DNA from 3 places in the Amycolatopsis sp. FU40 genome. Region 1 is predicted to be linked to each of the others. Evidence: riboswitches for the same ligand, from Rfam matches in the RefSeq annotation. Region 1 holds a riboswitch; each other region holds the start of a gene.

Evidence for each region. A riboswitch is a leader RNA that binds a small molecule or an ion and turns the genes downstream of it on or off. The one in region 1 is predicted to bind S-adenosylmethionine.
Region 2: another riboswitch for S-adenosylmethionine. It lies ahead of L3Q65_RS30570 (methionine ABC transporter ATP-binding protein); the one in region 1 lies ahead of thrC (threonine synthase).
Region 3: another riboswitch for S-adenosylmethionine. It lies ahead of L3Q65_RS20015 (aminotransferase class V-fold PLP-dependent enzyme); the one in region 1 lies ahead of thrC (threonine synthase).

Annotation. Positions count from the first base shown of each region.
Region 1 is NZ_CP091381.1:4,601,678-4,606,419, reverse strand. Features, by position in the region: gene L3Q65_RS22020 (ComEC/Rec2 family competence protein) at 1-665, shown strand, start outside; gene thrC (threonine synthase) at 690-1,955, opposite strand; SAM riboswitch class I at 1,969-2,102, opposite strand; gene holA (DNA polymerase III subunit delta) at 2,234-3,205, shown strand; gene rpsT (30S ribosomal protein S20) at 3,367-3,627, opposite strand; gene L3Q65_RS22000 (DMT family transporter) at 4,023-4,742, shown strand, end outside.
Region 2 is NZ_CP091381.1:6,539,164-6,543,905, reverse strand. Features, by position in the region: gene L3Q65_RS30580 (transglycosylase family protein) at 1-1,408, shown strand, start outside; gene rsmA (16S rRNA (adenine(1518)-N(6)/adenine(1519)-N(6))-dimethyltransferase RsmA) at 1,511-2,353, shown strand; SAM riboswitch class I at 2,909-2,999, shown strand; gene L3Q65_RS30570 (methionine ABC transporter ATP-binding protein) at 3,215-4,228, shown strand; gene L3Q65_RS30565 (hypothetical protein) at 4,338-4,742, opposite strand, start outside.
Region 3 is NZ_CP091381.1:4,176,499-4,181,240, forward strand. Features, by position in the region: gene lspA (signal peptidase II) at 1-274, opposite strand, end outside; gene L3Q65_RS20015 (aminotransferase class V-fold PLP-dependent enzyme) at 797-2,128, opposite strand; SAM riboswitch class IV at 2,169-2,283, opposite strand; gene L3Q65_RS20020 (potassium/proton antiporter) at 2,380-3,858, opposite strand; gene L3Q65_RS20025 (helix-turn-helix transcriptional regulator) at 3,958-4,653, opposite strand.

The DNA of each region.
Region 1 (4,742 bases):
TGGGCGTCGAGCGGGTGCCGTTGCTCGTGCTGAGTCACCTGCACGCGGATCACATCGGCGGTCTCGCCTCGGTATTCGACGGTCGGGCAGTCGGTGCGATCGCGGTTGGACCAGGGCGTGCTCCGGCGTGGGCGTGGCAGTCGGTTTCCGGCGAAGCGCGGCGTCGTGGCGTGCCGCTGGCGCAGTTGAGCGATGGGCAGCGGCTGGAATGGCCGGGGCTGTCGCTGGAGGTGCTCGGTCCGCGCTACGCCACCACGCGTGCACCGGCGTTGCAGGACGGCACGATGATCAACAACAGTTCGGTCGTCCTGCGCGCCGAAACAGCGGCTGGCCGGGTCTTGCTGACCGGAGACGTCGAACTGGCCGCACAGGCGGATCTGCTCGCCGAGGGCGTCGACCTGCGAGCGGACGTCCTGAAGGTGCCGCATCACGGCTCGCGGTATTCGCTGCCGCAGTTCCTCGCGGCGGTGCGGCCGCGCACGGCGCTGATCAGTGTCGGCGCGGGCAACGGATACGGCCATCCGAGCAAGTCCACAGTGGACGTTCTCGGCACGATGGGAGTGCTGGTCACCCGGACCGATGTGGACGGTGACACCGCCGTCCTGCCGGAAGGAAGCGGCCCGGCGGTTGTGCGCCGGGGCGAGCCGCGGGGTCCCCCGCGGTAGTGCGGAGGACCCCGGGCCGGTGCGTCAGTAGCCGAGCGCCTTGGCGACGGCTTCGGCGGACGGCGGCACGGTGGCCTTCGGGCCGATGTGGTTCTCGACCGCGTCGAGGGTCTTGAGGCCGTCGCCGGTGATGAGGAGGACGGTTTCGGCGTCCGGGTCGAGCTTGCCGGTTTCGACGAGCTTCTTCGCGGTCGCCACGGTGACGCCGCCCGCGGTTTCGGTGAAGATGCCTTCGGTGCGCGCGAGCAGCCGGATGCCTTCGACGACCTCTTCGTCGGTGACGTCCTCGATCGCGCCGCCGGTGCGGTTGACCACGTCGAGCACGTACGGGCCGTCGGCCGGGTTGCCGATCGCGAGCGAGCGGGCGATCGTGTCCGGCTTGACCGGCTGGACGACGTCGTGGCCGTTGCGGTACGCGGTGGAGACCGGCGAGCAGCCGGTGGCCTGTGCGCCGAAGACCTTGTACGGGCTGGCGTCCACGAGACCGAGCTGGCCCAGTTCGCGGAAACCCTTGTCCACCTTGGTGAGCTGGGAACCGGAGGCGATCGGCACGACGATCTGCTCGGGGATGCGCCAGCCGAGCTGCTCGGCGACCTCGTAGGCGAGCGTCTTCGAGCCCTCGGAGTAGTACGGGCGGACGTTGACGTTCACGAACGCCCACTTCGGGTGCTCGGCGGCCAGTTCGGTGGCGAGCCGGTTCACGTCGTCGTAGTTGCCGTCGACGGCGATCAGGTCGCCGTCGTAGACGGCGGTGGTGAGGATCTTCGCGCGTTCGAGGCTCTTCGGGATCAGCACGACCGACCGCCAGCCGGCGCGGGCCGCCGCGGCGGCGGTCGCGTTGGCCAGGTTGCCGGTCGACGGACACGCGAGGACCTCGAAACCGAACTCGCGGGCGGCGGCGAGCGCGACGGCGACCACGCGGTCCTTGAACGAGTGCGTCGGGTTGCCGGTGTCGTCCTTGACCCACACGCGCTTGAGGCCGAGTTCCTTCGCGAGCCGGTCGGCGCGGACGAGCCTGGTACAGCCGGGTTCGGTGTTCGGAGTCTCCTCGACGGTCGAGGGGACGGGAAGGAGCTTCTTGTAACGCCAGATGTTGCGCGGGCCCGCCTCGATGTCCTCGCGGCGGACGCGGCCGAAGTCGTAGGCGACCTCGAGCGGCGAGAAGTCTTCGACGGAGACGAATTCCGGAGCGAGCGGCTGCCGGTGCCCTTCTTCCTTCGACACCAGTTCGACGGCCGGACCGAGGTCGATCGTCTTGTTGGCGGAGGTGGCGCTGAGGGCTGCAGTCATCGCGAGGTTCCTTTCCTCATCTGCCCCGCCGAAGCGGGCCGGAATTGGCACCGTGGTCGTCAGCTACCCCGCGATCGCGGGATGACAGGCTGTACGCCGGTTGCCGGGGCTTCGTCGGGCCGTTCCCTCTGCCCCTCTGGATGAGCGGTATTCGGTTGTCGGAGCGCCGGTGGGCGCGTCCTCGGCTACACCGTACGACATCCCGATCAGCTCGTGCCACGGAGGCGGCCCACATCACCGGAGCGGACGGCCCGGCGGCCGGGTGAGAAGATGGCCGGGTGACCACCGCACCCGCGCCGCTGCACCTCGTCACGGGCGAGGAAGAACTGCTCATCGAACGGGCTGTGCGAGCGTCTCTCGACGCGGCCAAGGCCGCGGACCCGACGGCGGACCTCACGCGCATGCGGGTGTCCGATCTCACACCGCCCGTGCTGGCCGAGCTGGTGAGCCCTTCGCTGTTCGCCGAGGGGCGCGTCATCGTGCTGGAGTCGGCGCAGGACATCTCGCAGGAGCTGTCCGACGCGGTCCTCGCATACGTGAAGGCACCCGCCGACGGCATCGTCCTCGTGGTCGTGCACAGCGGCGGCGGGCGGAGCAAGGCTGCCAAGGCACTGCCGGGCGCGCTGAAAAAAGCGGGCGCGGAAATCACCGAATGCCCCAAGCTCACCAAGCCGGCCGAGCGCGAGGCGTTCGTCCGCAACGAGGTGCGCCGAGCGGGCGGCAAGATCGACGCCGCGGGGCTGATGGCGCTGCTCGACTCGGTCGGTTCGGACCTGCGCGAGCTGTCCTCGGCGGCGACGCAGCTGGTCGCCGACACCGGGGGAGTCGTCGACGAGCAGGCGGTCCGCCGCTACCACACCGGACGCGCCGACGTGACCGGCTTCGCGGTGGCTGAGAAGGCCGTCGCGGGCGACCGGGCAGCCGCGATGGAGTCGCTGCAGTGGGCGATGCAGCTGGGCGTCCCGCACGTCCTGGTGGCCGACGCGCTGGCCGACGCGGTCCGCACGATCGCTCGCGTGTCCGCGGCCGGGCGCGGCAACCCGAACCAGATGGCGGGCGAACTGGGCATGCCGCCGTGGAAGATCCGCAAGGCGCAAGGGCAGTCCCGCGGCTGGGGCCAGGACGGCCTGGCGACCGCGATGCGCGTCGTGGCGCGGCTGAACGCCGAGGTCAAGGGCGCGGCGGCCGATGCGAACTACGCGCTGCAGCGCGCGGTCCTCGACGTGGTCGCGGCCAAGGGAGACCGCTGAGTTTCAAGGCGCCTGCCGCCGCGACCGTTCCTCCGGAGCCGGAGCCGGAGCCGGAGCCGGAGCCGGAGCCGGAGCCGGAGCCGGAGCCGGAGCCGTCCCCTGCTCAGCACACGGAAAAGGCCCGGCAGCCAAAGCCGCCGGGCCTTCCGGAAAGACTGCGCTCAGAGCTGGTTCGCGCGCTTCGCGAGAGCCGACTTCTTGTTCGCGGCCTGGTTGGCGTGGATGACGCCCTTGGTGACGGCCTTGTCGAGCTTGCGAGCGGCGTCGCGCTGCAGTTCGAGGGCCTTGTCCTTGTCACCGGCGTCGGCGGCCTCGCGGAACTTGCGGATCGCGGTCTTCACCGAGGACCGGATCGCCAGGTTGCGCTGCCGCGCCTTCTCGTTCGTCGTGATGCGCTTGACCTGCGACTTGATGTTGGCCATGGAGGCGTTCCTCTTTCACTCGGTGAAGGTCGCTGCCGCGTTTCGTGTGGCTCCGGATCAGTCCCGAGGGACTGCCGGGTTTCCTCCCTGACGGAATGCCGCACGGCAACAGTCGAAAATCTTAACAGCCCTGCTCGCGGCGCTGGAGACGGCCCCGGAGCCGGCAACCGTTCGGCGTTCCGTCCGCGGCTCGGTTACGGTGGATCTCGGTAGTGCCTAGGGTTCCGTCGCCTGCCCGTGGTCCCGCGGAGCGGGTCGCGAAAGACAACGAGGGCGGGCGGGCCTGGTCCGAGCGGCACCTTCGGCGGGACACCGAGCCCTGCCGTTCATCTGACGGGACAAAAGCCTGGAGGACCCGGTCTTCAGCGTGCGCTGAAAACCTGAAAGGGTCGCAGATGAACACCTCTGCCCTCGCCATGGTCCTCGTCGCCGCCGTCGTGCACGCCGCGTGGAACCTCGCCGCCAAACGGGTTTCCGGCGGCGGTCCGCGATTCGTCTGGCTCTACTACACGGTTTCTGCCGCAGCGATGCTCCCGGCGATCGCGGTCGCGCTGGCAGTCGAACCGGAGCGTCCACAATGGACGTGGCTGTTCGCCGCGCTGGGCACCGCGGTGCTGCACGTGGTGTACGGGATCGTGCTGCAGCGCGGCTACGAGGTCGGCGACCTGTCGATCGTCTACCCGCTGGCCCGCGGCACCGGGCCGCTGGTGTCGGTGCTCGTGGCTGTCACGGTCCTCGGCGAACGGCCCGGCGTGCTCGGGCTGGTCGGTGCCTTCCTCGTCGTCGCGGGAGTGCTGGTGATCAGCGTCGGCGGCAGCAGCGGCGACGCGAACGCTCGCCGTGCCGGAGTGTTTTACGGCGTCGCCACCGGAACGGTCATCGCGGCTTACACGCTCTGGGACGCGCACTCGGTCACGTCGCTCGGCGTGCCTCCGCTCGTCTACTTCGGCGGCGGCGCGATCGGCCAGAGCATCCTGCTCGCGCCGTCCGCCGCCCGCGGCCGGTCCGAGGTCAAGCGGCTGTGGCGGGACCACCGGCGCGAGGTGCTGATCGTCGGGCTCGCTTCGCCCGCCGGATACCTGCTCGTCCTGTACGCCCTGCGGATCGCGCCGGTC
Region 2 (4,742 bases), 1.9 Mb from region 1:
CTCCGCGTCCTCGGTGGCCGTGCTCGACCGCGAGCTCGAGGACACCGCTTACGGGCAGCTTGACTTCTCCGACGAGCTCCGGGTGACCGAGCAGGACGTGCTCGCCGCGCTCGGCCCGGACGCCGACATGCTGATGTCGGAAATCGACATCGACGTCGACGAGCTGATCCGCCTCATCAACGCGGAAACCACGATGCTTCCGCCGCTCGTCCTCCCGGACGAGGTCGAGCAGGACCGCACCGCCTCCCCGCAGGCCAAGAAGGCCGCGGTCGAGGAAGGGCTGCGCGAGGCGACCAAGACCTGGAAGCGCCGCTTCCTCAAGGGTGCCGTGCTTTCGCTGCTGGTCACCGTCGGCGGTGGCGGCGCGGCGGCGCTCGCGATGAACAAGAGCATCACCGTCGACGTCGACGGCCACCAGCAGACCGTGCACAGCTACGGCGGCACCGTCGGCGAGGTGCTCGAGGACGCGGGCCTGTCGGTCGGCGAGCACGACGCGCTTTCGCCCTCGCCGCAGGCGGCGGTCGGCGACGGCGGCGTCATCAAGCTTGAGCGCGGCCGTCAGCTGAACCTCGTCGTGGACGGCGTGTCCCGGCCCTCGTGGGTCCGCGCGACCACGCTCGGCGAGGCCATGGGCCAGCTCGGCATGGGCAGCATGCTTTCCCAGGGCGCGTGGACGTCGATGCCGTCGTCCGGCGAACTGCCGCTGGAGGGTTCGACCGTCCAGGTCAAGACCCTCAAGCACATCACGCTTTTCGACGGCACCAACGCGCCCCGCAAGGTGGACACCACCGCGGTGACCACCAAGGAGCTCGCCTCCGACCTGAAGCTGAACCTGGGCCCGGACGACGCGATCGAGGGCGGCCTCGACGTCAGCCTGAAGAACGGTGCCGAGGTCCACGTCAGCCGCATGGGCGTGTCGATGGTCAACCAGGAAGAGACCATCGACCCCGAGGTGCAGAAGGTCGACGACCCGACGCAGCTGCAGGGCCAGCAGAGCGTCGAGGACCCGGGCACGCCGGGCAAGAAGCTGGTGACCTACAAGGTCACGAAGAAAAACGGCGAGGAAGTCGCGCGCGAGCAGGTCTCGGAGAAGGTGCTCGTCGAGGCCAAGGCCAAGATCATCAAGGTCGGCACCAAGAAGCCGCCGCAGCCGGCGATCGGCGACGGATCCGCGTGGGACCGCATCGCGCAGTGCGAGTCGGGCGGCAACTGGTCGATCAACACCGGCAACGGCTACTACGGCGGCCTTCAGTTCGACAAGCAGACCTGGAACGCCTACGGCGGCGACCAGTACGCGGCGCTGCCGAGCCAGGCCAGCCGCGAGCAGCAGATCGCGGTGGCCGAGAAGGTCCGTGCCGCTCGCGGTGGCGGCTACGGTGCCTGGCCGGTGTGCGGCGCGAAGGCGTGACCTGAGTTTTCCCGGCAGGCGGCTGTGAGCTTCGAGCTCACGGCCGCCTGTTTTCGTACTCCGCGTTGCCGGGGCGCTGACGGCGCTGGGTAGGCTCGTGCGGTGGTGGAACTGCTGGGGCCTGCCGAAATCCGCGGGCTGGCCGACGAACTCGACGTCCGGCCCACGAAGAAGCTCGGGCAGAACTTCGTGCACGACCCCAACACGGTCCGCCGCATCGTCGAACTCGGCGGCGTGCAGCCCGGGGATGTCGTCCTGGAGGTCGGTCCCGGCCTCGGCTCGCTGACGCTGGGCCTGCTCGCCGCGGGCGCTCAGGTCGTCGCGGTGGAGATCGATCCGGTGCTGGCCGCCCGCCTGCCGCGCACAGTGGCCGAGCGCGCGCCTGAGGCAGCGGAGCGGCTGACCGTCGTCGGCGCGGACGCGTTGCGGGTGCGGGCCGCTGATCTCCCGGCTGAGCCGGTGTCGATCGTCGCGAACCTGCCGTACAACGTCGCGGTACCGGTGGTGCTGCACCTGCTGGCCGAGCTGCCGTCGCTGCGCAGCGGGCTGGTAATGGTCCAGACCGAGGTCGCTGACCGGATGGCAGCGGGTCCGGGAAGCCGCACCTACGGAGTGCCGAGTGTGAAGCTCGCTTGGTACGGCCCGGCGCGGAAGGTCGCCGCGGTGCCGCGCGCGGTGTTCTGGCCGGTGCCGAACGTCGATTCCGCGCTGGTCTCGTTCAGCCGGACCGACCCGGTTTCCGGCGTGGATCGCGCACGGCTGTTCGCGGTGGTCGACGCGGCGTTCTCGCAGCGACGCAAGACTTTGCGGGCCGCGCTGGCCGGGTGGGCCGGTTCTGCCGAGCGGGCCGGCGAACTGCTCGCGGAGGCGGGGATCGACCCGAAGACGCGCGGGGAGCAGTTGGACGTGCACGCGTTCGCGCGGATCGCGGCTGCCGGAAGCTGACCCCCTCTCGCGGCGCTCGCTTGTGCCGTGCAACTCCGGCGGGGCGGCGGGTATTCCCTGGTTTCGCTGCGTTGTCCGATGATCTTGTGTCGTCGCTGATTGTGAGTCACCCACCGCCATTCAGATACTCTTAGTGATCACGCGGCTACGGCCGAAACCGCCCTCCACCTGTGACGAGCAGCTCGGCATTCGGGGGAGTCCGGCTGCTCCGCGCTCCGGATTGTTCAGCGGTGCCGACCCGAGGTGCTTCGCTCCGCTGACCTATCTCGACCCGGTCGAGGCCTCCGTGAGCCGAGCGTCGAGGCTCGCGAACCGCCGCCACTTGACAACGAGAAAACTCTTGTTCCACAAAGATCCTTGATCGTCCACAGTGGAACGAACTAGTTCGCCGCCGAGGTCCGCCGCGGGTGTTTCGCAGGTCGAGGCACTGTTCGGCGACCGAGGTTCCGGGTTTCCGGTTCTTGGACGCGGTGTTCCGGCATGCGGGCACCACCAGACGTGTGATCTGCACCAACGCGCTTGCGTTCAGCCAATGGGATCGGCTTTACTCGAAAGCGTCCATCCCGAGCGACTGAGAGACCTGGCTCGCCGAAGTCGCAGCAACCACCCTCCGCAGGGCAGGTGCTACCGCCAGGACCGATGGAGGCTGTTTTCGATGAAGAGGGTCACCCGCCCGCTCCTGCTGACCCGCCGGCGCGTAGTCGACGAAGGTCGCCGCTCGGTATGTGCGTGTCAACGCTCCATGGTCATCGCCTGATCGTTTTTTCCGCAGTTTCTTGCGCCGTCCACAGTGGACGGTAATTCGATGACGCCTGGCGCGCCCGGAATCGGCGCTGCGCCTCGTTTGCCTGGAGCCCTTTCGTGATCACTGTCGAAAACGTGTCCAAGTCCTTTCCCTTCCACGGAAATCGTGTCGCCGCGCTGCGCGACGTGAGCGTTGACGTGCAAGCCGGTTCGCTGTTCGGGGTTGTGGGTCCCTCCGGTTCCGGCAAGTCGACCCTCGCCCGCTGCATCGCGCTGCAGGAGCGCCCCGACCGCGGCGTCGTGCGGCTCGACGGCCTCAACACCGCGACGCTCGACGGCAAGCGGCTGCGGGAGATCCGCCGCCAGCTGGGCGTCGTCGGGACCAAGCCGGAGCTGATCGCCGAACGCACCATCGCGGGCAATATCGCCAGCCCGCTGGAGCAACTCGGCGTCGACGGCCCGCAGCGGCGCAGCCGGGTCGGCTCGCTGCTCGACCTGGTCGGCCTCACCGCCCGCGCCGCGCAGAAGCCCGAAGAACTCACCGAAGGCCAGCTCCGCCGGGTCGCGGTCGCCAAGGCGCTCGCCGCCGGACCGGCCGTGCTTCTCGCTGACGACCCGACCGCCGGGATCGCGGCCGAGGACGCGGGCGCGGTGCTCGCCGTGCTCGACCGGGCGCGGGCCGAGCTGGGCGTGACGATCGTCGTCACCACGCCGGACGCGGACGTCGTCCGCCGGGTCTGCGACGACGTCGCGGTGCTCGACAACGGCGCGATCGTCGAGCGCGGCACGGTGCTCGACCTGATCTCGACGCCGGACAGCTGGACCGCGCAGGCGGTGCTGCCGTCGGTCGAGACCTCGCGCGCCCAGTCCGCGAAGTACGACCGCGCGGTCGACGTCGTCCTGATCGGCTTCGCTTCGGTTGGCGCCCTGCTGCCCGAGGCGGCCAGCCGGTTCGACGTGGAGCTCGCCACCATCGGCGGCGGCCTCACCCGCATCGGGGACACCCCGATCGCCCGGTTCCGCCTCGGCGTCCGCGGCGAGCGGGCCGATGCCGCGCTGTCCTGGATCTCCGACCGGGGCGCGCACGTGAGCCAGCCGGCGCGCGGTCCGCAGAGCGTCGTCGCCGCCTGATTTCCCTTTTACCGAGCTGTTTTCCGAGGGCCGTCCCATTCGATTGGGGCGGCCCTCGCCGCATCTGCGGGACGCATCGCCCGAGAGATCAGGACATGCGGTCAAGGTTCTAGGACACGCGTCCTGAAGTCTGTCCATTGTGGTCGTTCCGGCGCACGATCTCCGCCAGCTCCGGATCCGCGTGCGCCTCGGCGGCCTGCTTCCACTTCGCCACGAGGGCGGCGAACGGCGCCGGGTTGCCGAGGGATTCGGTTCGCTCCAGGGTTTCGGCCAGTTCGCCGACGAACGTCCGCACCTCTTCCGCCGACAGGTACCGCGCCCACGGGAACGCGGCGGGCAGCGCCTCGGCGGCGAGCGCGACCGTCTCGGCACTGCGGCGCAGCAGTTCCACGAGGATCGCGACGGCCGCCGAAAACCCGGCCGCCGCCTGCTCGGCGCGCTCGGCGGTGACGAGCACCAGATCGGGTTTGTCCTTCTCCCGTCGGCGAATCCGGACCGACCGGGTCGGCGAACC
Region 3 (4,742 bases), 430 kb from region 1:
TCATGCCGGTCGCCATCGAGAACGCGGCTCCCGGGTTGCGGATGACCTGCAAGTAGATCAGCCCGCCGAGGATCGGCTTCGGCTCCTTGCCCTCGAGGTTGGCGACGACGAGGTTCTTCGTGATCAGGTCGATCGCCCACAGCAGCGCCGCGACCGCGAACACCACCCAGACGCGCCGCTTGGGCAGCGGCACGGCGTCCTCGGCAGCCTCCCGCTCAGGCGGTTCCGCAGACGGCTCGACCTCGGATTCGGACGGCGAAGGATCGGTGCTCACACCCCCATTGTCCACAACCGCGCCCGAGCAGGTCACAGCGGCCGAATTCAGTCGCCCCGCACGCCCCTCGCCCGCCATCATCGGCTCCGTGCCCGCCGACATCCCCAGCCCCGCCGCGGCCGCGGCCTGGATCGCCCTCGACCTCTCTCCCACCGACGACCTCCCGCTCTGGGCAGCCCACTGGCTGGCCGACGGCGAGGACGGCGAGCACCTGCGCCGTCTGGCGGGCCTGTCCCGCACCGAACCGCGGGAGATCCACGACGTGCAGGAGGCGGCCTTGGCCGACTGCCGCACTCCCATTCCCGCGGTGGCCGACGCGGCTGACGCCGCGTTCACCCATCTGGCCCGGCTGTTGCTCAACGGCCAGCTCAGCGAACGCGGCCTGCTGAACGACCTGCACGCGATCATCTTCCGCACTGTGTTTAATGGCGTCGGCTCCGCCGCCGCGGCGGGATCGCCCTTAAGCCGATCCCGCGTTGTGGTCAAGTTTCCTGCCGCGCCAGGCCCAGCACCCCCGCGCCGTCAGGCGCAGAACGGCGGCAGCTCCCGCGTGTCCCCGACCGGCGCCCACCGCCCGTCCACCTTCGCGTACTCCCACCGGGCTCCCCGGGCCACGATCTGCCGCAGCGCGAGCACCAACCGGTCCACGTGCTCTTCGGTGCTCCCCAGCCCGAGGCTCACCCGAACCGCCTGCTGGCCCTCGCTCCCGGCTTCACGGATCAACCGCCGGGCGGCCACGTGCGCGCAAAACGCCCCGTCCCGCACGCCGATCCCGTACTCAGCCGACAGCACCGCGGCCAGCCAGCCCGGCTCGAAGCCGTCGACCACGAAGCTCACCGTGCCGACCCGGTCCACCGGCGCGTCAAAGAACCGCAGCTCGGCAAATCCGGGCAAGCCCTCGAGCCCCTTGCGGAGCCGCTCCAGCAACGCAGCCTCGTGCGAACCCACGGCATCCCACTGAGCCGCCAGCTGCTCGCACGCCACCCCAAGCGCATACACGCCAACGGTATTCGGCGACCCGGCCTCGTGCCGCTCCTCGCCGCTGTTCCACACCACGGCTTCCTCGGTCACCAGCTTCGTAGCACCGCCACCGGCCAGGTACGGCTCCGCGGCACGCAGCCAGTCGCTGCGGCCGATCAGCGCGCCAGCCCCGAACGGGGCGTAGAGCTTGTGCCCGGACAGCGCGACGTAGTCGACATCCAGCTCCCGCAACGAAATCCGCCGATGCGGAGCGAGCTGCGCGGCATCCAGGGCCACCCGGGCGCCGTGTTTCCGGGCCACCGCGGCGATCTCGGCGACCGGCAGCAGTTCGCCAGTCACATTGGAGGCACCAGCGACGACCACCAATCGCGGCCCCTGCGGGCATTCCGCCAGCGCTTCGTCCACAACGGACACCGCGGCGAGCCGGGTCCGCGGCAACTGCACGCGCCGGACGTTCGGACCCCGCCACGGCAGCAGCGCCGCGTGGTGCTCACTGTCGAACACGACCACGGAAGTCTTGCGCGGCAACGCCTTCGCCAGCAGGTTGAACGCGTCAGTGGTGTTGCGCGTGAAGATCACCGAGTCGCCGGTGCGCGCGTCCACGAACCGGCGCAACACGTCCCGGGTCCGTTCGTACAGCCGCGTCGAGACCTGCGAAGCGAAGCCCGCGCCGCGATGCACGCTGGCATACCAGGGAAGGAACTCGTCGACCGCCGTGCGCACCGCGTCCAGACACGGCGCGCTCGCCGCGTGGTCGAGGTTGGCGTAGCCGATGTCGCCGCCGGTCACCAGCGGGACCCGCAGCGTCGCACCAGCGACAGCGGGAACAGCAGCGACAACAGTTTCCGTGGACCGGTCGAGTGCGAGAGTCATGACGGCGCCTCCTCGGCGTTCCGGGGGACCCCCGGCGAGGGGCCCGCGCTTGCCCGCCGCACTGCGCGACCGGCCTGGTCCTCACCCGGGGCACCCCACCGCGGTAGGAGGGTTGCCGGCCAGCAAGCCGGGGCTTCGCGCTGGCACTCATGACCTGAACCCGACGATAGCGGAAAACTCGCGCGGGAAACCAGACCCGTCCCGTGATCTGAGACGGCAGTCACAAGTAGTGTCCACAAAGGACAGAAGGATCAGGCCCCGGATTCCCCGTGCCAGCGGGCGAGGCGGCCGGCCCGGTCGACGGCCCGGATGCGCCGTTCGGTCGCGTCGCGGTCGGCGGCGGTCGTGACCACCAGAAGCTGGTCCTCGACCTGCAATCGGCTCGTTTTCTGCGGGGTGAAGCCCGTCCCGCCGCGGACCACGAGGCTGACCGTCGCCCCGGCGGGCAGCCGCAGCTCGGACAGGTACACGCCGTGCAGCTTCGACCCCTTCTGGATGCGCACCTGCAGCAGTTCCGCGCCGAGTTCGTCGAGCGGCGCGGCGTCGACCTCGATCTCGTGCGCCTGCGTCGCCTTCGCCAGCCCGAGGATCCGCGCGAGCGGGCTGAGCGTCGCGCCCTGCAGCACGGTGAGCACGATGACGAGCACGAAAACCGCGTCCACCAGCCGTTGCGCGCCGGGCACGCCTTCCGACAGCGGGATCATCGCGAGCACGATCGGCACCGCACCGCGCAGGCCCGCCCAGGACAGGAACGTCTGCTCCCGCCACGGCAAGCGGAACGGCAGCAGCGACAGGACCACCGAGAGCGGCCGGGCGAGCAGCAGCACCACCGCGCCCGCGACGAGGCCCGGGACGAGCGCTTCGAGCAGCCGGGTCGGCGACGCGAAGAGGCCGAGCAGCACGAAGAGCCCGATCTGCGCGAGCCAGCCGAGCCCTTCGGCGAACGACAGGGTGTCCGACCGGTGCGGCAGCTTGGAATTCCCCAGCACCAGACCGGCGACGTACGTGGCGAGCAGGCCGGACGCGTGCGCCAGCTGGCCCGAGGAGTACGCGAGCACGCACACCGCGACCGTGGCGAGCGGGTACAGGCCGGTCGCCGGGAGCGCGGCCCGGCGCAGCGCCTGCGCGCCCAGCCAGCCGAACGCGAGGCCGAGCGCGAGGCCGGTGAGCAGTTCGTAGACCACCAGCAGCGGCAGCGACCAGTCGACCGCCTCGCCGGACGCGAGCACTACGACCGCGATGTAGGCGGGCGCGTCGTTGATGCCGGATTCCAGCTCCAGCGCGCCGACGACCCGTTTGCCGACCCCGGCCGTGCGCAGCACGGAGAACACCGCCGCGGCGTCGGTGGACGCGAGGACCGCGCCCCACAGCAGGGAAAGCCGCCAGTCGAGGCCGAGCAGCCAGTGCAATGCCGCGCCGGTGACCGCGATGCTGATCACCACGGCCACTGTGGACAGCAGGATTCCGGGCCCCAGCGAGGGTTTCACCGCGGACCAGCGCGTGGTGAGCCCGCCCTCGGTGAGGATCAGGACGAGCGCGGCGAGCCCGAGGGACTGGGTGAGCGCCGGATTGTCGAAGCGGATGCCGAACCCGGCCTCGCCGAGCACGACGCCGATCCCGAGATACAGCAGCAGCGACGGGAATCCGAGCCGGATGGACACGCGCACCGCGACGACCGAGACGACCAGAACCAGCGCTCCGACGCCCAGCACCATGGGAAGCTCGTCCACTCGCCCGCCTCCCTCCCGTCGCCCGCAGGCGTCCAGAATAGTGAGGCAGTGTCCGGTTCCCGAGCGCGCACCACCGGTCCGGGGGACCTCGCAGGTGTGTTACGACGCCTCGGCGGCACTCACCGTCGCGAGATCGACACCCAGCGCGGCGAACGGGCCCCTCGCGCCCGGCAGGACGCGGACCGCGCGCTGCTGGTCCCGCGTCAGCCAGCCCGCCTCGACCGCCCGCTCCAGCACCGCCGCCGGAACCGCGCCGGCGAGGTGCTCCCGCCGCTCTGTCCAATCCAGACAGTCGCGCAGCAGCGGCCGCCGCGGCCGATCCGGCACGGTGACGCCGAGACCGGCCAGGACGTCGCGTCCGGCGTCGGTGAGCGCGAGCCCGTCCGACACGTCGATCAGGCCCCGTTCGACCATCCCGTCCCGCAAAGCGACGCCGAGCGTCCCGGCCAAATGGTCGTAGCAACTGCGCGCGAACGACAACCGCTGCACCCGCAACGAAGTCCGCAGCCCGGACGGCCGTTTCAGTTCGGCATGCTGCGCCAAATGCTCGATCAGCTCCGCGACCCGCGGATTCGCCAGCCGCACGTACGCGTGCCGCCCCTGCTTCACCCGGGCGACGAACCCGGCCTCGGCCAGCCGTGTCACGTGCTCGCTCGCCGTCGAGACCGCGATCCGCGCCGCGGCGGCCAGTTCGCCCACCGTCCAGGCACGGCCGTCGAGCAGGGCGAGACACATAGTCGCGCGGCTCGGATCGGCGAGCACAGCGGCGACTTCGGCCAGTGCGACGGTTTCCATGTCCCTACGGTAGAACGGCGACACTTCGGCCGCGGCCGAACTGACGTTTGCTCAGCAGCCGTGGCGTGCGCCCCCGCCGCACACCCGGG